Regions from separate parts of the Metallumcola ferriviriculae genome, predicted to be linked through region 1. Evidence: riboswitches for the same ligand, from Rfam matches in the RefSeq annotation. Region 1 holds a riboswitch; each other region holds the start of a gene.
What was found. Region 1 has a riboswitch for cyclic di-GMP ahead of MFMK1_RS06060 (S-layer homology domain-containing protein). Riboswitches for the same ligand answer to the same signal wherever they lie in the genome.

Region 2: another riboswitch for cyclic di-GMP. It lies ahead of MFMK1_RS04980 (HD-GYP domain-containing protein); the one in region 1 lies ahead of MFMK1_RS06060 (S-layer homology domain-containing protein).
Region 3: another riboswitch for cyclic di-GMP. It lies ahead of MFMK1_RS07765 (transglutaminase-like domain-containing protein); the one in region 1 lies ahead of MFMK1_RS06060 (S-layer homology domain-containing protein).
Region 4: another riboswitch for cyclic di-GMP. It lies ahead of MFMK1_RS07405 (LytR/AlgR family response regulator transcription factor); the one in region 1 lies ahead of MFMK1_RS06060 (S-layer homology domain-containing protein).

The regions. Positions count from the first base shown of each region.
Region 1 covers NZ_CP121694.1:1,200,451-1,208,236, reverse strand. The annotation lists gene MFMK1_RS06060 (S-layer homology domain-containing protein) at 1-4,483, opposite strand, end outside; cyclic di-GMP riboswitch class I at 4,618-4,707, opposite strand; gene MFMK1_RS06055 (sodium:solute symporter family protein) at 5,030-6,436, opposite strand; gene htpG (molecular chaperone HtpG) at 6,755-7,786, opposite strand, start outside.
Region 2 covers NZ_CP121694.1:990,660-998,445, reverse strand. The annotation lists gene MFMK1_RS05015 (ABC transporter ATP-binding protein) at 1-6, opposite strand, end outside; gene MFMK1_RS05010 (cytochrome c biogenesis CcdA family protein) at 250-927, opposite strand; gene MFMK1_RS05005 (hypothetical protein) at 1,252-1,743, shown strand; gene MFMK1_RS05000 (sensor histidine kinase) at 1,736-2,617, shown strand; gene MFMK1_RS04995 (accessory gene regulator ArgB-like protein) at 2,577-3,200, shown strand; gene MFMK1_RS04990 (cyclic lactone autoinducer peptide) at 3,200-3,331, shown strand; gene MFMK1_RS04985 (LytR/AlgR family response regulator transcription factor) at 3,344-4,069, shown strand; cyclic di-GMP riboswitch class I at 4,259-4,342, shown strand; gene MFMK1_RS04980 (HD-GYP domain-containing protein) at 4,323-5,036, shown strand; gene MFMK1_RS04975 (ATP-binding protein) at 5,245-6,549, shown strand; gene MFMK1_RS04970 (ABC transporter ATP-binding protein) at 6,629-7,312, opposite strand; gene MFMK1_RS04965 (ABC transporter permease) at 7,327-7,786, opposite strand, start outside.
Region 3 covers NZ_CP121694.1:1,550,222-1,558,007, reverse strand. The annotation lists gene MFMK1_RS07780 (acetyl-CoA C-acyltransferase) at 1-613, opposite strand, end outside; gene MFMK1_RS07775 (3-hydroxyacyl-CoA dehydrogenase/enoyl-CoA hydratase family protein) at 628-3,033, opposite strand; gene fadR (fatty acid metabolism transcriptional regulator FadR) at 3,045-3,659, opposite strand; cyclic di-GMP riboswitch class I at 3,903-3,990, shown strand; gene MFMK1_RS07765 (transglutaminase-like domain-containing protein) at 4,082-5,083, shown strand; gene MFMK1_RS07760 (sortase) at 5,080-5,727, opposite strand; gene MFMK1_RS07755 (DUF7507 domain-containing protein) at 5,820-7,786, opposite strand, start outside.
Region 4 covers NZ_CP121694.1:1,484,492-1,492,277, forward strand. The annotation lists gene MFMK1_RS07380 (YkuS family protein) at 75-314, shown strand; gene hcp (hydroxylamine reductase) at 559-1,848, shown strand; gene MFMK1_RS07390 (NapC/NirT family cytochrome c) at 2,015-2,491, opposite strand; gene MFMK1_RS07395 (cytochrome c3 family protein) at 2,722-3,192, shown strand; gene MFMK1_RS07400 (hypothetical protein) at 3,344-3,517, opposite strand; gene MFMK1_RS07405 (LytR/AlgR family response regulator transcription factor) at 3,623-4,018, opposite strand; cyclic di-GMP riboswitch class I at 4,094-4,178, opposite strand; gene MFMK1_RS07410 (hypothetical protein) at 4,523-4,792, shown strand; gene MFMK1_RS07415 (hypothetical protein) at 5,148-5,285, shown strand; gene MFMK1_RS18470 (2Fe-2S iron-sulfur cluster-binding protein) at 5,282-6,052, shown strand; gene MFMK1_RS07430 (capping complex subunit for YIEGIA) at 6,170-6,373, opposite strand; gene MFMK1_RS07435 (YIEGIA family protein) at 6,377-7,288, opposite strand; gene MFMK1_RS07440 (hypothetical protein) at 7,535-7,696, opposite strand; gene MFMK1_RS07445 (DUF6773 family protein) at 7,719-7,786, opposite strand, start outside.

The DNA of each region.
Region 1 (7,786 bases):
CACTGCCGGTGTGCGGATAGCCGGTAGGCAAGTTCGCACCCTGCATCACTGTTCCCGCGGCATCTATAAAGCTAATATCCGCACTAGCCTGTTTTACAGTATAGTCTAACGTTACATCTCCCTGCTGCCATGCGGACAAAGTAGCACCCGTTGCTTCAATAACCGGTGGCGTGTTATCCGCCACTGTATTCCCTTGCGAGTGGGCATAAGCGATATTCCCAGCATTATCCACAGCCTTTACATGAAGATAAGCCGTTCCCACTGTGTTATAAGTGGGAATTGCTCCACCACCAACATCCATTGATTTCCAACCGGTTGACGGCACAGTTGTACTATTCGTCCAGACGTACTGTAGGTCAGCAATCCCGGACCCACCAGCTTCATCCGTGACAGAAGTGCCGAAATCCAGTGAGTTATAGCTTGTTCCGGTATTGCCATATTCATCGATAGTTATAACTGGCTGTGTGCGATCCAGTCTAGACACATCCACTCTTTCAACGATTTTGCTGCCGTAATCGTCAGTTAGCGTAAATGCGTAAGTGCCGTTAGCGGTCACATTAACGGTTTGGCTGCCGGTATAAGTACCTGTTCCGGCACCGGTCATAGAAATATTCACCTGTGCATTGGCACTGTTTGAAACTACCAGATTAATATTACGGACCTGCGCCCATGCACTGTTATCAACCGTTACCTCTATGGTTGGCTGTTGGAAACTAAATGCTTGATATTCCCAGCGAGTGTTGCCGTTTGAGTGCGTTGCCAATACATGAAGGTAGAGTGTTCCATTCGCCAAGCTTTCCGATAAGGTGCCGCCTGCCGCACTGGAAAAATCCATCCAACCGGAAACCGGCATCGTCGTGCTGCTCGACCAAGCGTACTTAGCAGAAACAGCGGAGCCAATGGTGGTTACAGCAGTATGTTTAGGCAAAGTGCCTGTGCTGCTGCCTGAGAAGCTGATAGTCGGGCGAATGGTATTGGCGTCAATCCCTGTGCCGCCGGCTGTGCCTCCCGAAGCCGCCCCGGCATAATCCGCCAAATCCCTAATACTGCTGCTGTTATTAACAGCAGTTACGTCAACAGACGTGAAGTTTTGGTCGTCTTTGTCCACGGTGCCCTTAAATACCAGTACATTGGTACCGACACCTTCCACGTAGCTAAAGGGTGTATCTGAAAGGTTTGTATTGATGGTTACGCCGGAAGCACTGCCGATTACTTCATTAAAGATAAGGCTCACGTAAACCTCATCCCCATAACTGTACGTGCCGCCCGCCATCGGTGCAATTGCGATAAGCTGCGGCTCTGTGGTGTCAATGGCACGGATGGAGGGTGCAAAATGTTTCTTATACCAATCATCATCACCGTCGCCTTCAGCATCATACTGCACATAGACAGTTTTTCTTTTACCGATGTTAACAGCTTTGTTTCCATCGGTCAGTGTCCCGCGGTACTCGGTCAGACATGAGCTTGGATAAACCGCCATCGCTTCGCCATCGGTAGTCATAGGAAATGTATAGGTTTCGGTTGTCGAATCCCAGCTCCCTGCATTATGTTCAAGTTTACCGAAATATAACTCAGAATCCTCAAACACTTGTATCCACTGGTAGCCGTCGTCATCTTCAGAAAGTGTCAGGTCAAACTTCAGTGCGTAATGGTCTGCTACGGCATCTAAATAAGCGGTACCTGTATTATTTACTTTAGTAAAACTAACGGTATCTTTTGCACCTGCATTTGATGTGTATCCGTCGTCTCGGATAAAATAATCTCCGCCGTTTATTTCACCAACTGCGTTATATTGATTAAAGGATTCTGCAGCAACCTGCTTAGAGCTGTCCAAAGCAATAGTTTTTTTCGCCCGGTTTGTCTGAACAGTCGCCCCGCCTGCTACTTTATATAGTTCCAAATAGAAACTACGTGCTGCATTTTGATAGGTAGTGGCAGGGTTACCCCCATACTCCCTAGAAACGCCACTGACAGTTACCTCAACCGACTTCGAATATTCGCCTTCCGCAAAGGTCAAAGTACCATTTTTATGCGCAAAATGTACGCCGCCGATAGCCGTACCGTTAGCAGTGCGGAAATAAACAACTTGGCTGCCTTCAGTTTGATTGGAAGGGCGGCTGACGGTAAATACCGCGGTGCCGCCGCCGGCAGGTATAACCCCTGCATCAGCACTCACGCTGAAACTGCCGTACTGCGGCGCGCCGATGCCAAAGCTCTTCTGGTCGCTGTAGTAATAGATACCATCCGCTTTAACAAAAACACGAACATAATAATTCACGCCTGGGACAAGACTTGCTGCCACAGCACTAATGCTGCCCCCCTTATTCAATGCTCCGGCCACGGATGTTTTGCCGCTGTTCACTTCGTAGGTGGGTTTTTGAGAAATCCCCCAGACAAAGCCGCTTTCGGTAATATTAAGTCCGCCGGTATAATCGAGCACCCCAGACAGGGAGGCAGTCAGTGCCGCCTCATTTACAGTTACGTCATGCTGGGTAAGCTGCAGCGGCTTGGGTACAACCGAGAGGGTAATGCTACTGGTCGTTTCGTTACCCGCCGTATCCTGCGCGGTAATGGTGACAGTTTTATCTGCCAGAGTTGATGAAAAACCGCTAATGGATGATATAGTGTAAGGATCCTTTGGAAGCGAAACGTCATCACTGACGGTAATGGCGCTATTAATAGCAGCAGTTACAGTAGCGTCCTCCACATCCTCCATAACGGAAACATCACTAGCGTTAATAGTAGGTGCGACCTTGTCGATATTTGATACCGTAACCTTGTAATTAGTTATTCGCGGCTCACCATTCAATATATATTTCGCTGCAAAGGCATAAGTCCCGTTTTCGCCAACAGTCTGATGCGCCGTAGTAATGCTGCCGTTGGTGCTGCCGGTAATATTGGCGCTTCCATACCATACCTGTACATCCTTGATAACCGTGGGGTCAACATTTTCCACTGCAAGCTGGATAGCGACACTCCCGTTAGTCAAAGTGGACGGCGAAAGTGTATGGTCAATCCTTACTCCAAATACCGGCACCTTACCGCTTTCAAATTCAAAGGTAATTCTATCGCTGGCTTTGATGGTTTCAGTTGCCTTGTCCTTAATTAACCCGGTGACAGTGTAAGTACCAGTAGGTGAATTTAGCGGCATGGCCAGGGAAGCGGATTCCTCACTGACGGCACTGCCGAAATAGGTGTCAAGGTTATCTCCGGCCTCATTATTCAGCGTATACTCTGTGTAGTAATCTGTCGATCCACTTTGTTCAATGTTAACTGTTGAAGCAATTTCCACGTTGCTGCCGTTTTGCACCGCATCGTCCAACTGGATAGAATAGTTGGAGATATTTGTATCCACCGCACCACCGTCCAGTATTAGCTGGGCCCAGTCAACAATGACAATCCAGCCGGGGGAAATGTTAATAGAAACGTAGTTTTCGCCTAATCTCAGCTTGGACAATGGAATTTGCAGCACAGTAGTATTCCAAATACCATTGTTACCGGACAAATTCCCAATGGATGCTCCTGCTGAACCCGACCCGGCAGGGGCGTCATTGATAAACACATAATCCTTCTCACCGGACTCCTCGTCTACATCATAAGCCTTAATAGCAATATAGGCACTTTCCGTAGGCAGATTATTCAGGGTAAAGGAAAACTCTATCGGATAGTTTGTCGTCCAGCCAAACATAATTGAATCCATATCGCCATCGGACACACCGGTATGAGCATTATTATCGTTATCATTTCCTACCACAATGGTATCCGGATAAGTGGTAACCGGCACTGAATTAATAGTAAAGAAGCTTTGGGTCATAAACGCAGTGGATTTAAAGGTCTGCTCTTTGGTATCTAGCATAGGCTGCACTTCATAGCTTGCCATTGCATCATCTAAGGTCATCGGTTTGGGGTTTTCCTCCAAACCTGCTTTCATGGCTTCCAAGTCAATAGTATCTTTTATGTTATATATCTCATCAATGACCGTTTCCACATTATCTTCAGTGTTATATGTATCGCTAGTAACCGATTCTACATTGTTTTCAATGTTATAGATATCGCCAGCGACCGATTTTACTTCCTGGTTGGCTACCGTTAGTAAAATGCTTGGCACGGTATCAGTGTCAACGGAATAGGCCGTTAGCTCAGGCAAAAACAGATATTCTCCCGCAGCACCATCATATTTTGGTTTTGACGTCCAGCCTACACTTTCAATGGTCATGGTCTCAGACACAGGTTCAGTCACCGTTCCATCATAGACATAACCCTTGACGTTTAGTGTATCGGGCAGGGCCAAGGCCTCTACCGGGGTGTCATACGCGACGGTTTGCTTCAGTACCGTATCATCAAGCGGCAGCAATTCGGTAATAACCGTCGTCCCTTTCGATAAATCGCCATCGCCACTATTGATAGCAAAAGCGGTGTACGGCAATAGCAACGCAACACATAGCGCCACAGCTAAGATTCTTGTCCCTGTCCATTTTTTCATGTTGATACCCCCAAATATGATTAGTTATGCTGTCATAATGTAGTGATGCATTTCCGATAGCAAAAATCGCTTCGATTGTTTAGCCTAGGTAAAAAATTAATGGTGTAAAAAAAGCATAAAAAAAACAGTACCTCCTTGGCAGCCGGCTACCATAACCCCATGATAGAAGTCTTAGGCCCTCGGTTTTGCGCCCCTGCCTTTCAGCAGGTTTGCCTTATCGTTTTACAAAGTAAGTACACCTTGGAAACTACGACAAAAATTAACAAACAAGTATTTTATTCAACACATTATTAGGTATACCTGCTATTATTTGCTAAAAATTTGTCGTATTAGGTCGTTTTTTATGAATATGATCAGACTGAGCCATGCCGGGTGACTAAAAAAGGCCATTAATATTTAACAAAATATTAATGGCCTAAAAGCATCCGCCTAATTCATAGCTAGAAAGGAACCGTCCCCCTTGTTGGGACATTCGGGTAATATTTTATTGTTAATCCGGATTTAGCTTTTTAGCCAGCCATGGGACTCTCTGTTCAAGTAAGTAACTTATGCTTCAACTTCACTTTGATCGTAGACTGTTTCTTTATGATCTGAATATGTGGCACCGGGGATTAATAAGGAAATAACTGTGACAGCTAAAGCAATGATAGCTAATGAAAAGTTAGGGTGAACTTTAAAGATATAATTCGGCGAAAATAGTAAAACTGGTCCCAACACTAATAAAAACAGCATAATACCTAAACCTACTCTCGGCTTTAATTTAATAGGAAGGAACCAAGATACCAATAATGGACCAATGTAAATTACAGATGACCATACACCAGTAAACATTACCAACATGATAATACCACCCTTCCACATCAAGGCCAAAACCAAAGCAAGAATACCGACAAAAATTGTCGAATAAACCGTCATTCTATAAACTTCCTTTGAAGAGGCATTAGGCTTAATCCTCAAATAGATGTCTTTTACCATTAACGTTGCGGAGGAATGGATCCAAGAATCGGCGCACGACATAGCAGCAGCAATGATAGATGCCACAAAAATACCCGCAACAAAAGGAGAAAAGGTATTCATAATCACCGCTGGCACTGCAGCTTTTGCATCTAAGCCAGGTAACTGAACCCTAGCCAACACTCCAACATAGGCTGATAGTAAACCTACCGGCAACACTAAGAGTCCTGCTAAAATCCCCGCTTTTACTGCATTCTTAGGCGTTGTCACAGATGCACAACGTTGTAACCATGGCTGGCTGACAAAACCAAGAGAAATAAGTCCTCCCAGCCAGGACGTCAGTGGCACAATTCCGACGTTAGTCCAAGATGAGAACTCTGATGGTAGTTTACTTAATAGTTGCGACATTCCGCCAAACTCTTTTATAGTCAACGTAGACAGCAATACTAAGGCTATATAAATTACAATCACTTGAAGTGCATCCGTAATTGAGGCCGACCACATGCCTCCCAATATTGTATAAAAGAGAATAACACAAGCACTAACTATAATTGTAATAGTTAAATCCCAGCCCGTGATACTTGTTAATACTACCCCGGCGGCGAGAAATTGAGCTGCTGTCGGCCCAACCCAACGCAAGATTGTCGCTACAGCCAACACGTAACGTGAGGTTTCACCATAATCCGCAGACAGAAGTTCAGGTATCGTGTAACAGTTTGATGCTCGAAAACGAGCAGCCGCGACAAACATCGAAACTAATAACGAGACACCTAAAATTGTCGGATATAACATGGAGGAAATCCCTATTTTGTAGGCCATTTCTCCTACACCCAAGGTCGCTCCCGTCCCAATTAAAGTAGCAGCTATGCTTAAGGCTGCAATTCCCCAAGGCAGCTCCCTGTTGGCAACCACGTGGTCCTCAAATGTCTTTGTTTTTAAAATACCCACTATTCCCAAAAGAACCACTAGCAATAAGTAAATGCAAATAGCAACATTCATTCTATACCCCCATTCATGCTTTCGCCTAATACTTAGCTCCCTGATTAATTACTGGTATTTTATTAATACCACTTAAGGCGCTATTCAGCTAACCCGAGCGTTACTTAGCTACGCAAATCATTCCTTTTTCTTCTACACAATTCTACAATTTTCACAATATTCCTTCAATTTATCCTGGATTAATTTCCCTTCCCTAGGAGTTGTCTCGTGACGAGTAACAAGGCTAGAAGATAATTCTTATATGGCGGTATGACCCACCGATGTCTCAGAAGAAGGAAAAGCCGCTTTCAAGCACTAAGGCTTGAAAGCGGCTTTTGCCTAGACCATTATTTTACAGATATTGTTTGTAAATTCCACCGGATCATCTATCGGCAACCCTTCAATAAGTAATGCTTGATTATACAGCAGACCTGTATACAGCTTAAACTTATCCTCATCTTTTTCGTAAGCTTCCTCTAGTATTTGAAACACTTCGTGATTTAGATTAATTTCCAAAACCTTGTCTGCTTGCACATTTTGATTATTGGGCATAGATTTTAATACTTTCTCCATTTCTATGCTTAGTTCACCATCGTTTGAGAGACATACCGGATGATTCTTTAATCTTTTTGAGGCCCTAACAGCCTTTATTTTGTTTGACAGGATATCTTTCATCTGATCAAATAATTTTTCGTTGCCCTTATCCGCGTCAGAGGGATCTATGTCTTGCTCGGTGTCAAGACCCAAGTCACCGCTAGAAACCGATCTAAATTCCTTGTCTTTATAGGAACTTAAAATACTGATAGCAAATTCGTCAATATCATCAGCAAAGTATAAGATTTCATAGCCTTTATCTGAAACAAGTTCTGTTTGTGGCAGTTTCTCAATTCTTTCAATTGATTCTCCCGAGGCATAGTAAATGTATTTTTGTTCTTCAGACATTCTGGATACATATTCGTCTAAAGTGACAAGTTTTTGTTCTTTTGACGAATGAAACATCAGTAAGTCCTGCAAAATATCCTTGTTGCTCCCAAATTCACTGTAGACTCCATATTTTAGCTGTCTGCCAAAGGATTTGTAGAACTCTTCATACTTCTCTCTATCATTTTGTAAAATCTTTTCTAATTCATTCTTGATTTTAGTCTTGATATTTTTAGCGATAAGTTTCAACTGTCTGTCGTGCTGCAGCATCTCCCTGGAAATGTTAAGAGACAAATCTTCTGAATCCACCATTCCTTTGACGAAGCTAAAATAGTCAGGCAGCAGATCTGCACACTTATTCATAATCAAAACACCGTTTGCATATAACTCCAAGCCTTTTTCATATTCTTTTGTGTAGAAATCGTATGGCATTGTTTCCGGAATATATAA
Region 2 (7,786 bases), 210 kb from region 1:
AAGCATGGTAATCCTCAATCCCCTCTATTCCGATAGGAATTATATATTTTATATTGTAGTCTTCCTTTCACCAAAAAGTCAAGGCCTATTTCCACTTAAATTATCATTTTAGTATTGGATGTAATGCGGGCGCGCAAAGACCATATTGAAACAGAAACACATAAGCCCACACCCCCAAAGGAGGTGTGGGCAGCCAAGTTCCAATTTTTGCTTGTTAACAGACAAATTAACATAAAATCTTTATTGATATTAACCCGATAATCCTTTAATCAGGAAATAGATACTTAAGCCAAGCATCCCGAGCCCAATCATAGGATTAATAATCCTTACCACTCTCTTTCGGCGAAGCTTGGTGAAAATTATACCTGCCCCGCCACCTGCAAGCAGCAGCGGTATCCCGTGCCCCAAACCAAAGGAAAAAAGGTAGCCAGCACCCTCTAAAGGCCCAGCAGTGGGTATAATATATGTTGCTACTGCCAGAACTACTGGAGTGATGCAAGGTGAGGGCGTAAACGCAACAGCCGTTCCCAAGCCAACCGAACCAAATTTGCTGCCGTTCATGGCAAAGGGCGGTTTGATGTTCAATGGCATTTGATAAAACACCCAAACCCGCGGTTTTAGTAAATAAGTAACCCACTTCCACGCTCCTATTAAATAGAAACCTAATAAAAAGTATACTAGCGCCAAAACATAATGGCCTATACCCTGTATAACGTTGACAAAGCCGCTTAATGCACCTGCCCCGAGGCCAATTAATGCCAGCATCCCCGAAAAACCCAATAAAAATAGAAAAGAGTGCAGGTAATAACTTTTACTCCCACTTCCACCTACGTATCCGGCAACCAATGGAGCGACCATCAACATACATGGATTTAAGGAAGTAATTAGCCCGCCAAAGAATAACCATACCGGACCGTTAGTAACCATATCAACCAATTTAATCCCTCCAAATACTACTTTTTGTAGTATTTTATGGAACTTTTTTTGCAAAAAGACCTAGAAGCAGCCAATTCCTGCCAGGAATTTAATTCCTCAAGTTGGTAAGGGTCTAGATAGTTTGTTCTTCATTTATGTCACGTTGTCAGGTGTTGGGGAAAAAGCACCATAACATCACTGGGTAGTTTCATGAAAATGGTTAAATATGTCGGTTATGTGGTTAAATACACTTTTTTGAAAGAAAGTGTTGAAAAAAGGAGAATTAGTACAAAGTCCCTAAGTAATATATCAAATTAAATTTTAGGGGGAGTTCCTTTGGTTCATCCTATACCTTGGTATATTGCTTTAGTCGAAAGTGTGCCGGAAACGTTTCTACTGCTGTCACTAAGCTTAAGACTGTTTAATATTAAGATAACCGTTAAACAGTTGCTGCTAATTTCCTTCTTAACTGCTTTTGTCGGCTATTTGGCAAGGTTATTACCTGTTTTCTTCGGGTTACATACAATAGTTATGTTGGTGTTCGGAACCTTATTATTATACGCTTTTTCTCAGGTACCGCTTCTAAAAGGATTTATCTGTGTTATGACTGGCGCTCTGTTGACTGGTGTTACACAATTTCTAACCCTGCCGATTTTATTTAATACCTTATCAATTGACCTAGATATTACGAAAACCAATCCTTGGTGGAATTTTGGGCTGTTTATCCCCTCTGCTGTTCTTATGATTTTACTATATATAATTGTAGTTAAATTCGATTTCGTTCTCTATGACCTTAGCGAGAATATTAGGAATGAGAACCTTGAGTAAATACAGCAATTATTGGGCAATTATAATTATTTTGTTACAGACTTTTTTTATACTTATGGTAAATCATTATGTTTACATAGAAAAAAGTTTTTATGCTTTAGAACGGCTATTGCCTTATATAGATATTATTATTGCCGTTTTAACTGTGCTGATTATTTTATCAATTAAAAAACATGAGGAAAATACAAAGAAAATTACCGAAGTCAGCTTGTTGAAAGAACACCTTAGTAACATTGAAACCTTACTGACATTACTACAATCACAGAAACACGAACATACAAGACATATCCAAACTCTTCAGGCCATGATCTATCTGGGGGAAATAGAAGCGGCAGAGTCTTATCTAGAGGAGTTGGTGGAGGAATATTGGTATTTACAGGATACAATTCAAGTAGGGCACCCCGCTTTAACCGCTCTGTTAAATACTAAACAACAGGTCGGGGAAAGTAAAGGGATTGAATTTGCTTTTAACGTAAAATGTGATTTGTCCCGTCTTCATGTAAATTCTTGGGAATTATGCAGCATTTTAGGTAATCTGATAGATAACGCATTGGAGGCTGTGTTACCACTTAAAGGCAAAAAACGCGTCTCCGTAGAGATAAAAAAGGAAAATGGTTATATCAACTTTTATGTTTCCAACAGTGGAGTGACTATATCGGAAAAAAATTCGACCAAAATATTTAATGCCGGTTATACTACAAAACTTTCGGAAGCCAGAGGCTATGGCTTACATTTGGTGAAAAAATTGGTTTCAAAATACAATGGAAATATAAAAGTCATTCTAAAAGAAAAAACTACTTTTATTGTCTCCATACCAGTGAAGGGTGATAAAGGTGATAAAAAAGCTGTCCTTAGTTCTGGCGCAAGCCATTAGTCACAATATTGAAACTGATCAACAAATCGAGGTTTATGCATACGGCCTGGAAATTATTTTAGGCTCTTTCACTAAGTTAATCAGCCTGCTTATCCTTTCATACTTTTTGGGCATCAGCTGGCCAATGTTATTTGTTTTGTTATCATTTATCCCAATGCGCCTTTTTGGCGGCGGCGTACATTTGAGTACTTACCTACGATGCCTGGTTTTAGGTGTGCTGATGCTGCTGATATTAGCTCGGTTGTCACTGGTAAACGTAACTGATAATTTTCTACTCTTCTTTCTTCTCTTTGTGACGCTGGTGACTGCCCAAACAGTTTACCGCTGGGTCCCTGCAGGAACTGAAAAAAAAACCATCGTTAATCCTAAATTAAGAGCACAACAAAAGATCAAGACAATAAGAATTTTGCTGGGAATAGTAACCGCTTCCTTGATATTGTTAATGTTTGATAGAAGGCAGGAGGCCTTTGCCCTTTTAGTGGGTCTGGGTGCTAGTTCGTTGCTAATGACACCCTTCGGGTATAAACCAATTAGATTTATTGATAATTTATTAGATATACCAAATAAAGGAGGTGAAAACTAATGTTGAAAAAAATTAAAGTATGGAGCCTATCCAGTCTGGCCTCAGTAGCGCTGTTTACTGCGCTGATGGGTGTAAGTACACAAAGTTGGTGGTCACTATACGAACCCGATGTTCCTGAAGCTTTAAAGTAAAGGATTGATATTGTGTTGTTTACGGTTTTGCTTCTAGAAGATGAACACTATACAAAGAGATACCTGAAACAGATTATCCAGCAAAGTCCACTAGTATCAGAAGTTATAGCTACCTCAAGTGGGAAGGAAGCCATTGAGCTGACATACAAATATAAACCAAATGTAGCAATGTTGGATATAGAATTGAACGCAGAAGAAAACTTAAACGGAATAGATACGGCAAAAATGTTGTACAATATCTATCCAGATATGGAATTTGTTTTTATCACCGGTTATTCTAAGTATGCTATTGATTCTTTTGCGGTACATCCCTTTGAGTACATTTTAAAACCAATAAAAAAAGAAAAGATTAACGATGTGTTGTCTTCGCTTGCCCAACGCCTAAAAAGAAGAAAAGAAAAAAGTGGTAAACTAATCTTAAAAAATAAACACGGAACCTTTTTTGTTGATCCGCAAGATATTATCTTTATTGAAAAGTTAGGAAAAGAGGCATTAGTACATTCCGACTTCGATATTTGTAAAGTTCAACAGACGCTTAACGAAATGGAAACTGCCATGGATAAGGATGTTTTCTTGCGAGTACATCAATCATTCATTGTAAACAAAAAAAAGATACTAAAAGTTATTGACTTAGGCAATAGGTCTTACGAAATTGAGTTCTTGAATTATGACAAGAAGGCCTTAATGAGCAGGTATCAATTTGAAAAGCTGAAAAATGAGTTCACCCCTTCATTCTAATTGAAGGGGTGAACTTATTACTTTCATAGACTTTAGCTGGGCCGAAAGAATATCCTAAAATTAACATCCCTGTAAACAACTTGCTTTAACACCCCAGACAATTGGTTAATTAAGCACGATAGATGGTTATATGCAACCACTAGGTTGAACAGTGTTGTCGAATTTGGCAAAATATTGTTATGCATGATATTACGATAAAGGCAAACTTGTTCGAAAGACAAGGGCGCAAAGCTATGGGCCTACGGTGAAAACTATGGCTGCCGAGCTGCCGAAAGGAGCAAGTATCTTGATTCCTGTTTTACGACAACAAGCGTTTCCTGTGCCCGATTTATTCTATGTCTTAAACAAACTAAAAATTAATGAAGTAAAGGAAGCTGAATTTGACGAAACTGCTGTTAAAAGTATAGTAACGTTGATAGAAAAGATTAATAAGTACCACTTCCTAACCTTTCAACACAGTTTAAATGTTTCGCTGCTTTCCTACTTATTAGCTGCTAAATTAAAGCTTTCTCATAATGAACTAGTAAAAATTACCCTAGGAGCTTTGTTGCATGATATTGGTAAGATATATACACCAACTGCTATACTTGATAAGCCAAGCAAGCTAACACATACAGAATGGGAACTGGTAAAACTACATCCAAAGAACGGAATGCTTGCCTTAACCAAATATCCATGGGCGTCTAATATATTGCCTATTGTTGGTCAACATCACGAAAAAATGGACGGTACTGGGTACTACGGAATGAACCGGGACCAGATTTCGTTAGGTGCAAAAATTATTAGTATAGCTGACGCCTTTGATGCAATGATATCCGCAAGACCATACCAAAAAAAACGATCTTTAAAAGACTGTTTTAATGAACTTAAAAATAATAGTAATATTCAATTTGATAGTTATTTGGTTAATAAATTTATAGAGATTATCTGCATGGAAAAACCATTTAAAAAATATTCCCACCATTAAAAAATGAATACGATCCCCTGTCTAGATTTATACCAAAACACGTTGGGGCGATATCCACAGCAGAAAAATATTCCCCATTAATGCAACTTCATACTGGAAGCAATTCATCCTGGGAAAATGCCTGAAACCCCTCCCCAAGAAGCGTGCCCCCCCATAACCGTGGCAACATCTCTGGGGCCGGAAGTTAAAAATATGTTTATGGAGGATCATGCTAAAGATGGTAACCTATAAGTTTCATTATCCTCAGACTAATGAAGAACTTAAAGAATGGGAAGCTGTACTCCAAAAAACAAATATAAAACGCTTTACGGCAGAGTCATGGATACGCTGTAAAAAACTTGGTATAGACCCTGGCAACGTTAATTGTAAAATCCTGCGTGAAGAAGAACTGCGGGCGAAAAGAGATGCAAACAAAGATTTAATTGAAGCAGCAAAGCCGTATTTACAGCAACTTTCTTTAAGCTTATATGGCACTCACCATATGGTGGTACTTTCCGATAATAAAGGGTGGATTATTGACGCATATGGCACTCCCCAAAAACTGGGTGGGGAAGATACAGCTCTTTGTCTAGGAGCTAATTGGGCCGAAGAAACGATAGGAAATAACGGTCTCGGTACCGCCTTAGTTACTGGGGAACCTGTAATAGTATGCGGCGAAGACCACTATTGTTTAATATATCATTCTTATAGATGTTTGGGCGTTCCCCTCAGAAATAAAGAAGGTAGTATTATAGGTGCAATAGGTGTCACTGTTCCTGCGGAATTCCCTGACCCAATAAAACTTATATCAGCCTTAACCTCTGCCGGATCAATTGAACAGACTCTTATTGACCGCCATGCTGAGAAAGCTATAACTAAAAGTAACCTCTCAGCTTCAACGGATAAATTACTGGCAACAGCCGTACATGACTTGAAAAATCCTATGACTGTTATTAAAGGTATCAGTCAGTTGGGCGTAACAAATGCGGTCACCGAAAAAGAACGGGGATATTTCAGAGAAATTGTTGCACAAATAGACTACCTGGCGGATATGATGGAAGACGTACTGGGCTTATATAGCGAAGAAAGATTTGAAGAGGAAAACCCCAGTAACGTAGTGCAACAAGTACTTGGAGAAATAGCTTTTTTGTGCAAATACAAGGGCATAATTCTTACTAGTTCAATAGAGGGTGAAGCTCTTGCTACGCTGCAGGTTAAAGCCTTTAAAAGAGCAATCTACAATCTGCTTTTAAATGCTGTGCAAGTGTTAGATTCCGGAGGAAAATTATTTGTTTCTACCAGCTTTCTGAATAATGAATTTTCGATTAAAATTGAAGACAATGGGCCAGGAATTTCAGAGAATATTCAAGGAACCCTTTTCGAGCCCTTTGTTTATGAGCGGCAGGGCGGCAACGGCTTGGGTCTCTACATGGTTCAAGTGACAATAAAGAAACATGGCGGAAAGATTTGGTTTGAAACAGACCATGATAAGGGTACAATTTTCTTTATAAAACTTCCTGCCACTTCAAAATAATAAGAAGCACGTGAATGGAGCTTGATGCCCTTGGTATGGCCCACATTTAGTTTAGCAAAAACGCTGCAGCCACGCCCGGTTACCCAGACATAATTATCTTATTAACCGCCCCAATCCGCAAAATTTTACCGTGTTCTAATTCAATTCGCCGCTGGGCAAGCTGCCCCATTTTAGGATCATGAGTCACCATTACAATAGTATGTCCTTCCTGGTGAAGCTTTTTAAATAAGTCTATCACAATCTGCTCATTGACCTTATCAAGGTTCCCGGTAGGTTCATCTGCCAAGATAATGTCCGGGTAATTAATCAGTGCTCGAGCGATGCAGACCCGCTGTTGCTCACCACCAGACAGCTGTTTTGGTAGGTGCTGCGCCCTTTCCACCAACCCGACCCTTTGCAAGGCCTTCAGTGCCTCCTTTTCATCAGGTATGCTGTGATAATATTGTGCAAGCATAATGTTTTCCACAGCAGTAAGGTGCGGCACCAGATGAAACTGCTGAAAAACCAATCCTATCTTTTCCCGCCGCAGTTTAGTTAACTGCCGAGGCGTTAATTTACCCGTTTCAATCCCATTGATACGGACGCCGCCCTGGGTCGGAACGTCCATACAACCGATCACATTCATCATGGTAGTCTTTCCAGAACCGGAAGGGCCCATCACCGCTACCCATTCTCCCTCATCAACATTGACACTGACATCATCCAAGGCATGAACAGAAGCATATATCTTGGATACATTACTTAAAGACAAAATTGGATCCATTTTCCTCCTCCTTCTTAATCACCTTTCAACACTACCGCCGGCTGCACTGCGATTGCCTTTCTAATAGGTAATAGACTTGCTGAGCAGCTTAACAATACTGCTGTCCCCAGCACTACAGGCATCACCTGCCAGCGAACTGTCACTCCTGACGAAAAAACACTATAGCCGATGGCCTGCGCCAGCGCCAGTCCAAGCAGCCAACCAAGAAAACCACCCACCACTCCAAGAATAATGCTTTCACCAAAAAACTCTTTCATTATCGACACATTGTCAGCACCTAGTGCCTTTTTAAGGGCAATTTCCTGCCGCCTTTCCAGCACCATAGCCATAGCCGTACTGGCTAAACATAATAAAGTAGAGACTAAAATAACTATCACTAGCAAGTATACCAAGGCACTAATTCTTTCCAAAATATTACCTTCCGCCTGAGAAATCTTTCTAATAGGCCTTGCGTCATAAGTTTTAGAGTCAGAA
Region 3 (7,786 bases), 350 kb from region 1:
CCTTATTTCCTACCATCTCTTTTATCGGCAATTGCAAAGGCAGTATTTCGTCCTTAAAGCGCCCCTCTTTAATGGCCGCTGCCGCCCTTTGGTGGCTTCTCACTGCAAATTCGTCCTGCTGTTCTCGACTGATGTCGTATCGCTGAGCCACATTTTCTGCGGTAAGACCCATGCCTAAATATGCCGAAGGATAGTGCTCCATTAAATACGGATTAGGAGCAATTTTATTACCACCCATGGGCACCTGACTCATACTCTCCACACCACCGGCTATCACAACATCTGCCCAGCCTACCATGATTTTTTCCGCGGCAATGGCAATGGACTGAAGCCCGGAAGAGCAAAATCTATTTATGGTAAAACCGGGTACAGTTTCCGGCAAACCTGCCCGCAGGGCCAGTATTCTACCCATGTTCATTCCCTGTTCACCTTCGGGGAAAGAACAACCAACAACTATGTCATCAATTTCTTCAGGTTTTAATCCCTGTGCACGGCTAATGGCTTCATTAATCACCTGTGCACCCATATCCTCAGGGCGATAGTTCTTTAAAGTACCCCGAGGGGCCCTGCCAACTGCAGTTCGAACACCTGAGACTATTACAGCTTCTTGCATAGCTTCTCCCCTCCTTAATTCCTCAACGGTTTCCCGGTTTTCAACATGTGCATCATCCGCTCTTGAGATTTTGGCTCACCGCAAAGACTTAAGAATGCTTCCCGCTCGAGATCCAGCAGATATTGTTCAGTAACCAATGTATTAGCCGGTACGGACCCGCCAGTTAAGACGTAAGATATCTTGTTGGCAATTTTTTCATCATGTGCGCTGATGAAACCGCCTTCTCTCATCGTATAGGCACCAAGCTTAAGAGCAGCATAACCCGTCTCGCCCACCACGCGCAGCTTCTTTGGACGCAGCGGTTCAAATCCTTCCTGAGCCATAGCGAGGACGGTCTGCTTGGCATCGTAAAGCAGGTAATCTTGATTTACGGTAATCTTATCAGTGTCCCGAAGCAGGTTCATATCTTGAGCTTCCTTAGCACTGGTGGCAACCTTACTCATGGCAATCATTTCAAATGCTTTATTTACATATGGCTGCAGGTCCGCTTTGGGGTCAGTTACTCCTTCGGTGTAGCGTATAAGCACCTCTTTGTTGCCACCGCCGCCGGGGATAAGACCAACGCCGCTCTCAACTTGGCCAATATAAGTTTCTGCAGCCGCTCTCACCCGGTGACTTCCAAGCATTACTTCACAGCCGCCGCCTAAGGTCATAGCGAAAGGTGCCGCTACCACAGGTTTTTGGCTATATTTCAATGTCATACAGGCGTCCTGAAATCCTTTAACAATGAAGTTAATATCGTCCCAATTGTCATCCTGAGCTTCCATTAATAAAAGCATCAAGTTTGCACCGACACAGAAATTTTTGCCTTGATTACCGACTACCAACCCTTCATAGTTCTTCTCCACTTCTTCCACAGCGTAGTTAATCATCTGCACTATATCGGCACCAATGGCGTTATTAGGAGAATGGAACTCAAGACATGCAACGCCGTCGCCCATATCGATAAGGCTGGCACCGGAATTAGCCTTGATAACTTTATCTGCCTTTTTCATTTCTTTCAATTGGATGATTTCAGGCTTTTCGATAGTTGGCTTATAGCCGCCGCTCTCTAAATCGAAATAATATAACCTGCCTTCATCCTTCTTATAAAAGGACTTATACCCTTTTGCCAAGAGTTTTTCAACAAGTGGCGGCAAATCCTCTCCATCCTGCTTCATTCGCTCTACGGACTTTTCAACACCAATGGCATCCCATGTTTCGAATGGTCCCATCTTCCAATTAAAGCCCCACTTCATCGCTTTATCAATACTGACTATATCATCGGCGATCTCGGGTATCTTAGCCGCAGTGTAAAGCAGCGCTTTCTTAGCGGTCTCCCAAGCAAACTTCGCTGCTTCATCTTTACCGTATATCAGCATCTTCAACTTATCTACACTGCTTCCCGGTGCGGCTTTAGCAGCTTCCAATGAAGCGAACCCGGCCTTTTCCTTGGGCTTATAGTCCATAGAGTTGTAATCAATTTCTAAAATTTGCTTACCCTTAGGCGTTCTTTCCTTACGGTAAAACCCTTGACCGCTCTTATCGCCCAACCACTTTTTATCCACCATATCAAGCATAAATTTCGGTACGTCAAAAGCTGCCTTTTCTTCCGCGCTGTCCGTGTTTTCCACCACATTATTAGCCACATGGACAAAGGTATCCAGACCCACCATGTCTAAAGTTCGGAAAGACGCACTCTTGGGTCTACCCATAGCCGGGCCGGTGATTGCGTCAACCTGGGATATGCTCAGCCCTCTTTCTTGCATTTCCTTGGCGGTAGCAATCAAGCCATAAGTACCGATGCGGTTGGCAATAAAGTTTGGGGTGTCCTTAGCCAAGACAACACCTTTGCCGAGTACCCGCTCGCCAAAATGCATCATGAAGTCTACTACTTCCTGCTTAGTTTCCTTGGCAGGAATAATCTCTAAAAGCTTCATGTACCGCGGTGGGTTGAAGAAATGAGTTCCGAGGAAATGTTCTTTAAATTCCTGCGGCATATCCTCAATCATTGCATTGATAGAAATACCGGAAGTATTGGAACTTACGATAGTACCGGGTTTGCGGTACTCATCAACCCTGGCAAATAGTTTTTTCTTGATAGCCAAATTTTCCACTACAACCTCAATGATCCAATCAACTTCACCCAAAACCTTTAAGTCATCTTCAAAGTTACCCACATTTATTAATTCAACATCCGTCTTACTGTAGAGCGGTGCAGGCTTAGCCTTTAGTAGTGCCTGTTTACCACCGGCTGCCAGGCGATTACGTACGGCAGGACTTTCCATAGTAAGACCCTGAGACTTTTCTTTCTCTGTCAGTTCCCTGGGCACGATATCCAGCAAATATGTTGGAATACCCACATTCGCCAGGTGCGCCGCTATGGTACTACCCATTATGCCTGCTCCTAATACCGCTGCACTCTTAATCTGCATATTCATCTCAACCTCCTTTACAAGTTTCCCCTCTCACTTGCTTTGCTGTCCAATAAGCCATAAATCAATAGCTGGTAAACAATTTCTGTCATTTCTTTCAGAAAATCGGTGCAATTACAGTTAACCCAGTCTGTCACTACCTCGTCGATGGTGCCAAAAATCATTTTTCGGGCCACCACAGTAGGTATGTCCTGTTTCACAAACCCCTGTTTCTTCCCTCTATCCACCACCTCCTCGATTATGCGAAAATACTTGCGTAAATATGGAGATATCCCTTCATTAATGTCTGCATTTTGCTGTCGCAGCTCAAATTGGGTCACTATTGCTTGATCGGGATTGAACTCCATCACTTCAAAATGATAATGAATCAAGATTTTTAACGTATCATAAAACGTTGTGGTATGCTCTAAACGGCGCCTCAAATGGTAAACAAAATCAGTCATGCGCTCTTGAAAAAGTGAAACTAAGATGTCTTCCTTATTATGAAAATAAAGGTAGACCGTACCATCGCCGATACCTGCTTGCTCAGCAATTTGACTGACTCGAGATCGGTGAAAACCTTTTTGGGCAAAGACCTTTACGGCGGCCTGCAAAATCGCATCATACTTTTGCCCGCCTCTTTTTTCCTCCAAAGTAAACACCCCCATTATTACTGAATGAAGATTCATTCTGTGTCCATTATAATTAACCCTTTCAATTATTGTCAAGATAATAATGAAATTTCTGACATATTACTTTTGGACCGCCTGTACAAGTTATTCTGTTAAAGAATAATCTATGCCCCTTGAATTTTTTCCTTCTAAATTTAAGTTGATAAATTTTTTATTTAATTGTAGACAAATAAGTAGTTTATTGGTAAAATATGGACAAAGCTTGTCCGATAAAGGCAAACTTGTCGAAAGACAGGGACGCAAAGCTACGGGTCTAAAACTCATTTTGAGTTACGGCAGCCGGGCCGCCAACGACTAATATTGTTGATTTGGGTCTGTTATGGCGCCTTGCTGTGGCAGGCTTTCTTATTGGTATAAGGTCTCTATGGGGGAGAGGAAATCAAATGAATAATGCTAGATTTTTTAAAAGTGTGCTTACGCTTTCACTCGCTTTTATCATCTTAGTATTTCCTACGAGGACGGCTTTTTCTAATACCGATAATTCTGCAGATACTACTGAAACCTATGCACTGACGGTTACTGTTTGGGTGGAAAATTCCGGCGCTGAGCCTGCGCGGGATATCTCTTTAAACATCCCAACTATGGCCCAAATCAACTCACCGTACCAGAAAGTACTGTCAAGAATTTATTCAATCGAACCTATTTCTGAGACTATAACCACAAGAGGCAACAAAAAAGCCAGGCTTCAAGTTAAACGCCTGGCTGCGGGAGAGAAATTTCCTATCAAACAAACATATATTATTAAATTAATACCCTTCTCTTTATCAAAGAAAAAAGAAGAAATCAATCAAAGTACCGGTAAGCAGCTGCAAAATTATTTACAGCAGGAAGAAAAGATTGAAAGCGATTCTGATAAAATACGCCAAGTGGCAAATGCACTGAATGGCGATAGTAAACCGAAAACCACCAGTGAAACTTTAACATTTGCCAAAGCCGCCTATGATTATACGAGAGACTCTTTGCAATATAACCTTAACGCATCCTCAGCAGACAAAGGCGCACTTGCCGGCCTTAGAGAAGGCGAAGGCACTTGTGTAGAATATGCCTCCCTGTTCGTAGCATTAAATCGGGCTGCAGGTATTCCTGCCCGGATCGTTAACGGTTTTGCCCACTACTCGAAAGTTTTAGCTGATACTAGCTCTTCGTCCCGATTAGAAAAACAAAGACATCAATGGGCCGAATTCTACCTACCGGGACAAGGCTGGATACCTGTCGACCCGACCCTAGGCACTGCTACCAACAGCCGTTTTGGCTCTTTATCCGCAGGTTACTATATTATTCAGAATTACGGTGATCTGCCTATAAGCGGCAGCTATAAAGGCGGTAAATTAAATATTTCCTTTGACTATAGTATTGAAATAGATAACGTCCCTAGTACTCTCTAGTCGCCATCACCCTCTGCCTCCTGCCGAGCCCTGACGATTAAACGTCTTTTTACGGATCCCGGCGGATCGCAAGTGGTTAACGTTAAGGTATTATAGCCCATTGGCTCAATTACCGACCAGTCGTCTTTGGTAGTAGTAAATACTTTCTCGACCTGGTAGATAATATCGCGGCCTTCCCGAGAAATAGTAATCTCATCTCCGGAACCAAGTCGATCTAGGTGGTTAAACCAAGCGCCATATGTAGTACGGTGAGCTGCTATTGCTACATTTCCCGGTGCACCGGGCAGGCTGCCCTGAGGGTAAAGACCGGGCCCTTTACGCAAATCCTGCTTGCCCACCCCATCAACCACCACGGCATCTAGCTTAATTTTAGGGATGGTTAATTTAAATGGAGCATTTATTGGTTCTTCTTTTACCGGTTTACTCACTTGAAGTTCTTCCCTGCTATTTTCGCTAAACCCTTCCACCGTTGTTAATTCTTCGGGATAAACAACGGTGGGATCCTCCTCATCAACTTGCCCAGCATCAGCCATCAGCTTACTATTAAGGATTCCCTGCTGATAGTATGTATAAGTTTCTGCGGCAACAGGACTGAATACCAAAACAATGCCCACTACTATTAAAAACCGATATAACCATTTCATAAGATTCCCTCCACAAAAAAATGGGACGCCACGCCCGCCCCCCCAAGTACTGCTAAAGCGGCGAGCAAGATGGCGCCCAATTTCTTTTTAACCTAAGCTAACTGCTTTTTTCTCCGCAAGAGTAAACCTGCTCCAATCAAACTAATTCCAATTAAGACCGGCCATAAATAGCTGCCGCCGGTATTCGGCAGGTCTTTTGGCGGTTGAGCTGATGGTTGAGGCTGCTCAGGCCCAGTTGTGGGTGGTTCCGGGAAGACTTCGATTATCTGATCTTCCTCGGTGTCACTGGTCTCCTCGAGTGCTATCTTTTCATTAACTGTCACGTCAACAGTTGCCGTATCCGTATCTCCACTAGAGCATTCGATGGTGTATTCAAATTGATCGCTTCCGGACCAATCGGTTTCGGGGATAAATGTTATCGTACCGTCTTCATTTATCATTGTTTCCCCATGATTACCATAAGTTGCATCAATGACTGTTAAATAGTGCCCTCTGGAATCATCATCATTTGCTAATACGTCAATATTTATTGAGTTATTACTGTCCGTAGCTGCCTCGTTATCCACTGCAGTGGGGTTATGGCTTGAGTGGTGGTGATGACCGCCGCCACCACCGCCACTGCTGACTAGATCCACAGATGCAGTAGCATCTTTAGAAATAGTTGTTTCGTCATAATCTACTGAAGTATAAGCAGTGTTATCTAGTGTTGCTGCCTCACCGTTAAAGTCTTCCGGTTGCACCTGGTAGCTGCCGGTAAGGGTTTTACTTGCCCCTACGGCTAACTCATTAATTACTTCATTTAATCCTAACATTGCATCTGTTACAGCTATATTACTCAAGGTTACGTTGCCGGTGTTCTCCACTGTAATTGTGTAGTTTACTGTATCCCCTGCCTCTGCTTCTGTTACGTCGGCTCCTTTAGCTATTGTCAGTTCTGGATCAGCCACAAAAGTTTCTACTAAGGTTACCGTCGCGTCATCATTAACTGCTAGCTCTTCCTGCTCATAAGTGACTGATGCAGTCGCAGTATTAACCAGATTGGACGTTTCATTATTGAAGTCTGTTAACTGCACCTCGTAGCTGCCGGTAAGGGTCTCACTTGCTCCCGCAGCCAATTCGGTAACTATCTCATTCAAACTTAACATATCATCAGTTACTGCTATATTGTTCAAAGTTACATTACCGGTATTCTCCACGATGATAGTGTATGTTATTGTATCTCCTACCTCAGCCTGGGTTGGGCTGGCGTCTTTAGTTATGGTCAGTTCTGGGTCAGCCACAAAGGTTTCTACTAAGGTTACCGTCGCGTCATCATTAACTGCTAGCTCTTCCTGCTCATAAGTGACTGATGCAGTGGCAGTATTAACCAGATTGGACGTTTCATTATTGAAGTCTGTTAACTGCACCTCGTAGCTGCCGGTAAGGGTCTCACTTGCTCCCGCAGCTAATTCAACAATTACCTCATTCAAACCTAACATTGTATCTGTTACAGCTATATTGCTTAAGGTTACGTTACCGGTGTTCTCCACTGTAATTGTGTAGTTTACTGTATCCCCTGCCTCTGCTTCTATTACGTCGGCTTCTTTAACTATTGTCAAGCCAGGTTCAGCCGGCACCTGCAAATCAACGGATACGCTGGCGCTTTCAGTCAGATCTTCACCCCTTGGCGGTGTAGCGCGGACCTCTACAGTATTCATAAGGGGACCCGGCAGATCACTATCAGTCACTGGATAAGTATCGTCATGATTCCATATATCACCGGCGCCGAGGGAGCCAATGTTTATATTTAAGTCAATCTTGGAATCCACTACAGTCACATTGTCTAAATCTGTTTCACCATCGTTTGTCACCTGAATGCTGTAGTTAACAGTCTCCCCTACATTATAGCTGCTCTTATCTGCTGTCTTAGTTACACTTATTGATGGCATTTTGACTAAATCTATGGGAACATCCTGTTTACCTATACTATCCTTCACATCATTGACATAAAGATACCCCGCGTGGGCATGCAGCGAAGCACCGGGGAATTCATGTGCTCCTGAAGCAATGTAGGCCTCCC
Region 4 (7,786 bases), 280 kb from region 1:
TGCTTTTTTTGTTTTGTATAGATTGCCGGTTCGGGGTGATGCTAGAAGCAGACAGATCTAAAGGAGGCGATTCTATGTTACCGCGGATTGCGGTGCAGGATGCCAATGGCGATGTGGCCAGAGTATTGAAAGAGCATGGTTACCCGGTTGTAGACTTGATGATTAATCAGGATCCTGTGGACGTGGTGGTGATGCAGTACTGGTCCGGGTCTGAAGTTGAAGACGGCGTTGCACCGGGGGACAGCCCGATCATCATTAACAGTGTGGGACAGTCACCGGAACAGGTGTTACACAAAGTTGAACAAATGATTTAGGCAGCGATCGCTGCCTATTTTTTTTGGATATTTAGGGCTTGTAAATTCAGCGGCATGAGAAGCCTGCCTACAAAATGCGCCAAAGGCGATAAAGCTGGTTTATTGTTCTGCCCAATTAGATATTGCGTACTATTACATAGTGGACTAGTGACTTTTGTCACAGTCATAACTCCCAATTGTATTTATGATATAGGTGAGGGTTAACGAAACCAAAATAAAACATATTTCAAGGAGGTAGTTATTAATGTTTTGTTATCAGTGTTCACAGACACCCAAAGGTGGGTGCACCAAGGTTGGCGTTTGCGGGAAAAGTGAGGATTTGGCTAGTTTACAGGATACTATCATGATTGGTTTAAAAGGTGTAGCTGCGTATGCCTTCCACGCCCGTGAGTTAGGTTATACCGACCCAGAGGTGGATGCCATAACTCAGGAAGCTTTGTTCAGTACCTTGACCAACACAAACTTTAATGTAGATGACACTATTGGTATGGCGTTAAAGGTAGGTTCGGCCACTGTCAAGTCGATGGACCTTTTGGACCGGGCGCATACTGACCTACTGGGAATACCTGAGCCGGTGAAAGTAGCTCAAGATCGAGTTGAAGGTAAAAGTATTTTGGTCACTGGTCACGACCTATATGCATTGAAGGAACTATTAAAGCAGACAGAAGGTAAAGGTATTAACATTTATACTCACTCTGAAATGTTGCCGGCCCATGGTTATCCGGAGCTAAAAAAATACTCTCATCTGAAAGGTAACGTCGGCGGTTCCTGGGTGAAACAGCGGAAACTGTTTGAAGAGTTTCCTGGCGCCATTCTAGGTACTACTAACTGTGTTTTACCGGTACGGGAAAGCAGCAATTACGGTGGCCGCTTCTTTACGTATGGTATTGCCGGCTTGGAAGGGGTACAAAAGATCGAGAATGATGACTTCACGCCAGTAATCGAGCAGGCACTATCGCTGCCTGCTGTCAACGTAGAATCCGAGAAAAGTCTTATGACTGGCTTCCATCATGAGAATGTGCTGCCATTGGCAGGCAAGATTGTTGAAGCTGTGAAAGCTGGTAAGATTAGAAGATTCTTTGTCGTTGCCGGCTGCGATACACCGCTAAAGGGTCATGATTATTACCGAGAACTTGCACAAGCGATACCCAAGGACTGTGTAATTCTGACCACTTCCTGCGGTAAGTTCCGTTTTAACGACCTTGACTTTGGTGACATTGATGGCATTCCCCGTCTAATTGATTTAGGGCAGTGTAATAACTCCGGCTCTGCGGTGAAAATTGCCCTGGCTCTTGCTGATGCTTTTGACTGCGGTGTCAACGATCTGCCGCTGTCCATCGTACTTTCCTGGTTTGAGCAAAAGGCCGTGGCTATTCTCTTAGGATTATTTAGCCTTGGAGTTAAGAACGTTTACGTAGGGCCTAAAGCACCGGAATTCCTCACTGAAGGAGTAGTAAAAGTGCTGCAGGACAACTTCAATCTACAGCTCACCAGTGGCGATGCAAAAGCTGATTTGGAAAAAATGTTGGGCTAAACAAAATAATAATGCAATCGGAAAGAGAGCGGCTAAAAAGCAAAGCCGCTCTCTTTTTTCGTCTATGCCGGTCAGGAATACTGCCACACCCGCTGAACCCGGCTGTGCGTGAAGGCAGTATGCGCCAAGCCTTCATTAAATTTGGACCTGCTTAAGCCAAGGATTTTTACTTAGCCAATCTTTCTTCGAGACCAAAGTAATGTTCATGGCCGGTGTTCTGATGACATTCAGTACACGGTCGTTGCCGGGTGATAAGGTCTCCATGATCCACAGGCTCTTTGGGCAGGAGCGGTGCTTCAGGAAAATCCTTATTGCTGCCTAAATGGCACGAGATGCACTTGCTTTCATAAAAAATACCTTTCACAGGTATAGGGTCTTTTTGGGTATAATAGGCGACAAGATAGCTTAACCCTCGTGCTTTTGACTCGATGAAGCCTCCTGGCCGCTGGTACTCGTGACAGCCGAAACAGTGAACTTCCTGATGCGGGGACTGCTCCCAAGACTCTACAAACGGTTTAACTTCGTGGCAGCTTTTACAAAAATCGGTGGAGGATGTAGCCCCATAAGTTGCAAAAAATGCAGCTATGCCAAAAAGAAAAATAATGCCGAGATACCCCAATGCTTTTAATAAGAATTTGATCATGCACCAAAAGCTCCTTCAACGCGGCGTTTGCCATTAGTATAGACAGTATTCGACATATAATTCAGCGTTTTGACCGTGGCCAACAAACTTGTCTAGAGAATAATTCCAAAAAAACAAGATTTTCTTTTATATTGAATTACTTTGCATCTATGTCAAATACTTTGCAGTCTGCTTTATGCCAATCAGGGAAAATTAAGACTAGATAAAGCACAAAAATGGGAGGCAGTAAAGTGGCTAAAAGAAATTTAAAATTGATAATCCTGGTTTCGGGATTTTTACTTATCGCAGTGACAATTCTTGGTGTGGAATTTTCTTCGCAGCCGCGCTTTTGCTACAACTGCCATGAGATGGGCATGGTCTATGAAGCATGGCAGACCGGCTTTCATCAGGATATTTCATGCCTCAAATGCCACGCTGAACCCGGAATAGACGGCTTAATAAGGACTAAGGCAAAGGGATTACGGGAAGTATACGTACATTTTACTAACCCCCAGATCGAGCCGAAAGCCGAAGCGGATACCTGGGAATTTTCTCAAAGGTGCCTAGCCTGCCACGATATTAAAGGTAAGGGCGGCCCTCACAACGAAAAGCACTTCGCAATGGAATTCACCTGTGTCAGCTGCCATAAGGGTATTGGGCATGACCCAGATAAAAATGACAAATTGCCGTCTAGAGATATTTGCCAGAAGTGCCATGGGTAGAGAAAAATTGCGGGAAACTCCCCGTATTTTTTTTATTGACCGCGTCATGAGGTTAGGATTATTGGGAAATAACTTAGAAATGTAATTGATTTTGATAAAAAATAGGTGATCCCCGGCAGCTAAAGGCAACTACAGGGGATCACCTATTTTATTATCTGTTTTTAATAGTAGGTCTGTACATGTCTAAAACGCCAAGGACAACATGAGCTGCACCAAATCCAGCTATCCCGGCAGCAATTGGCCCGGAAAAGGCTGTCACGCCGACAGTGGTTACGGCAGCTCCTAAACCTGTAACTACCCAGCTTGTGGTATTACGAGTTTTCATGCGGTTAAGCACCTCCATTTAAATGACTTTTCTATAGTATTTGCATTTGGGGTAGTTAGGTTTCAAAATGTTTCTACCAAAAAAGGATTAATTCTCCGAAAGGGTTTATTCCAGGTTTAAAGTTTCCTGTAATTTTTTATATTTATCGGCAGTCATGTACGCCACATTCCTTGTTTTACTGAAAATTACAAGATAACTTCCTCGGGACCAAGGCTGAATTTCCACGACTTTATCGAGGTTAATGATATAACTTTTGTGTGATCGGAAGAATGTTTCCTGGCTCAAGCGTTGTTCGAGGTTTTCCAGAGTTTCATTAATGTATATTGCATTGCCATCGGTAGCATAGATTATAGTCTTCCTATTTTTGCGGCTAATAAAGACAATATCATTTGTTTCAAGAAAGATGAGGTTACGTTCGATTTTTAATGCAAGTTTATTTATAATCTTTTTTCTGATGGAATTTATAGGTTTATCAGATTTTTTAATTGCAACTGTGCTCAACCTGTTCACCTCCGTCAAAATTACCTTCAATGAAAAAAACTACCCGAAAGGATAGCCTCATTAGTCTGCACATCCTTCGGCAACTGGCTGCCATGCCCCTAAGGGTTTAGGCCCTATAGCTTTGCGCCCCCGCTTTTTAGCGAGTTTGCCATTATCGAGATAGATTTGTATTCTCTTACTTAGGTAAATTCCATTATTAGGTATATTTTTCCTGCAAGAAGATAGGTTTTATTTCCTACATTTAGAGTGATAAAGCCCTATTTTCTGCGGTTTATCCTAATAGTACCACCTTCATCGCCGCCCGACTTAGAACTTGCTCTTTTAATACTTTTAGATTCGGTGTATATATGTGAAGTTTTAGACAAGCAAATGGAGGTTTGGTACAAGGTTAGAAGCGGGCATTCCATGGTTATGATAAGCTTTATTTAGACCCCTAGTTTAACTCTCATCAAGGTATGGGTAAGGTGAACTTACTTAAAAAACTTTGGAGGGGGGTGAATTTAAATGTTTACCTATGGTATTTTAGGTACTTTGGCCGGTGCGGTTACAGCGACTGTTTTGGTTGTGGAATTTTTAAAAGGAATGGGACCGATAAGAAGTGTGCCAACACGCTGGATGGCCTTGGCAGTAGCATACTTGATTATTATTTCTACATCTATGGCCACGGGCCAGTTCAATCTACGGGATTTACTTCTTTATTTTCTAAACAGCTTGCTTGTAGCTGCTTCAGCATTAGGCAGCTGGGAGGTACTTAAAGGTAAACTTTTTGGCTGAAAAAGGGGTATCAATACCGGGTATCTAACCGGTGACAAAGGAGTGACAATTTCCTAAATGACAGAAGAATTAAATGATACTAATATTAAGTGACCCTGCGGCGGCGAGCTGCAGGGTCACTTGTAACTTGTCTAAAAGCCCTTTAAAGTTGCTATGTCCTTAACGGAGCGTATATCTAAACTTTCGATAGCTAACTCAGTCGTTGGATTTAATTGAGAAAAAATTTTGCTTCCAATCGGCATAAGTGTCAATATCCTGTAGTGCTTCTTCATATATAGTCGGCAGCGCCATCAGCTTCTACCAGAATGAAGGAAAAGTAGTTTTTCAGTACTTCGATCCAACTTGGCGGAACTCCGTGAAGTTAATCAGCGTGATTTTACTTATGGGAGGGGCATTGGCCAATGCACTATCATCTGCAGCCCAGGTTGAGCTAAACTTTTTGCCGCTTACTCCGGAAGCCATATGGAAACAAAAAGGGGGTAGCATGCAGTGATAGCTCATGATTTTGAATACTATAAGCCGGAATTCCTTGAAGAGGCCCTGGAAATATATCGTGTTTTGGAATCGGAGGGGAAAAAGCCGGTCTATTACGGCGGCGGTACGGAGATAATTACCATGGCCAGGGTAAATAATTTCTTTACTAAGGCTGTGATTGACATCAAGGGAATTCCCGAATGCAGAAAGATGGAATTTGAGGGAGATCAATTAGTAATCGGCGCAGGCGTAACCTTGACGGACATTGGCGAGTCCGGCTTATTCCCCATGCTGGGTGCTGCAGGAGGAAGGATTGCTGATCATTCGGTCCAGGGTAAAATTACCTTGGGGGGAAATATCGCCGGCACCATTATTTATCATGAAGCGATACTGCCACTGCTTCACGCTCTTCGTAACCAATTAGGCCTTACCGGACCAAAGCCAGGCTGTGAAAACGGGGATTGCGGTGCATGTACGGTGCTGGTTGATGGTTGGCCCATCAAGTCCTGTCTGATGCTGGCAGTAGAGGCGGTGGATCATGAGATAACTACTGTGGAAGGGTTACAAGGGGCCCTTGTCCAACAAGCTTTTGTAGACAATTGGGCGTTTCAATGCGGCTATTGTACCTCAGGATTTTTAATGGTATGTCACTCGTTAGCAACAATTCATCCCGATGCGGACGACCTAACTATCCAGGCCTGGCTGCAATCAAATCTCTGTAGGTGTACCGGTTATGAAGAAATAAAAAATGCAGTGAAAGCTGTATTGGCCGGGCAATCGAGCTAAAAAATAAAAGAATTTCATGCCATTCGCACTTAATAGGAAACTATCCATAACCTAAATTTACAACTTACAAAAAAGGCCAGCGGTTTGCCCGTTGGCCTGATAGTTTTCACTGTGGTTTTATACCTGTACTATCAAGTAATCTCCGGTTTTCATCTTTATCACATCTGCCTTAATTCCTTTGGCAATTTCCAGAGTCATATTTTTTTGTTCCTCTTCATTTTGGGCTAACAGGGTCAGCTGCTTACCGCCTAACACCCGTTCTTTATTTAAAGTGATTATAGCCAAAATTTCTGCCTTAGGTTTTCCTATATTTTCGCTCACGGATTATTCCCTCCCTGCCAGATTGGTATCCATTACATGTGGTGTTTTCCGAATGGCTTCCAATAATGGAGTGTTCTTAACCGTTCGAATCATGCGTTCAATTTCGCCCTCAATAGGCACTATCATGATGACCAGGCGGCCCTTTTGATAATCTTTACGGGTAAAACTATATCTTTTTACCCCCAGGGATCGGGCGGCATCAAAAAGTATGGCCTGCCTTTGGCCGAAATTGTCCAGCATGATGCGGAAACGCTCTTCCCGAGGGTAGATGATTACTGCCAGCCCTTCTTCGGAAACCAATTGCTGCCCCCGCTCGAGACCGACAAGATTGGTAACGTAGATATCATCAACATATAACTCATCGTTCTTCATGGTTATCTTTGCTTCTTTAACGTCAGCTATATCACCTACCGTTTTACCCTTGGAAAGCCGGTGAAGCAGGTAGAGCACTGTCAGTCCCACTGCGATGCCAATACCCATGTCTAATACCAACCATAACTTGTTAAAAAATTGCATTGTCAGACTGGTGCTGAAGGATACCAGCAGGGCGACGTAGTTTCGGGCCTCAAATGTTTTAGAAATACCGTCAATGTATGCTGCTCCCCGCTTTGTGAACTCAGTCTGCTCCAAGTTTGCCAGGCTTGTCGCTTCCATTTTTCTTACTTCCCGAAACTGCTGGATTGCCAAAGCGAGAAAAGTCACAGCGACGAAGTTCTTTGTTACCAAAGCAGGAATAGCAACTGCACCTAAAGCAGCTGCAATAAATCCTATTACAAGGTGAATTAGATATCCGTTGGGGTAGCTGGGGTACTGCCGATAATCCTCTTTTAGAGTGATTGTCCGGGCAAATGTACCGATTACAGTACCGGTAATGATCATTAATATTTGGTGAGAGGTGATTAAACCTTGATTCACTAAGCGCGCCTCCTGGATTAATTCTAGTGTGGCCTCACCAAATATTATCCACAGTATTGGGTTTTCTAATTCTAAATGGGATAGAAATCTTTTTGTTGTCGTTCTAAAGTAGAGGGGAGCATTAAGGAGTAGCCCTGTTACCAACCATTTAATAATAAACAACAAAAAGGGCTTCAACATTTGTTGAAACCCGTAAGCTATTGGCTTGCCAAACACCGCGTTATAGATACGTAATATTGTCCGGCACTAGACCTTTTTACGAGCGAGACTACCCAAAATTATTACATGCGCGGCAGCACCGCCGCCTAATATTGGTATCAGTTTACCGAAAGATTCGGGTGCCGCAACAGCCGCACCAAAAATAACTGCCGCCCAAATTATCGCGCTGCCCGTAAGAGCTGTTTTCATTTTTATACCCCCCCTAAATATACTAATCACTATCGACATTTCTTTTTTCCCACCGCCGGTAAAGAAGGAACAAGACATACAATGTCACGC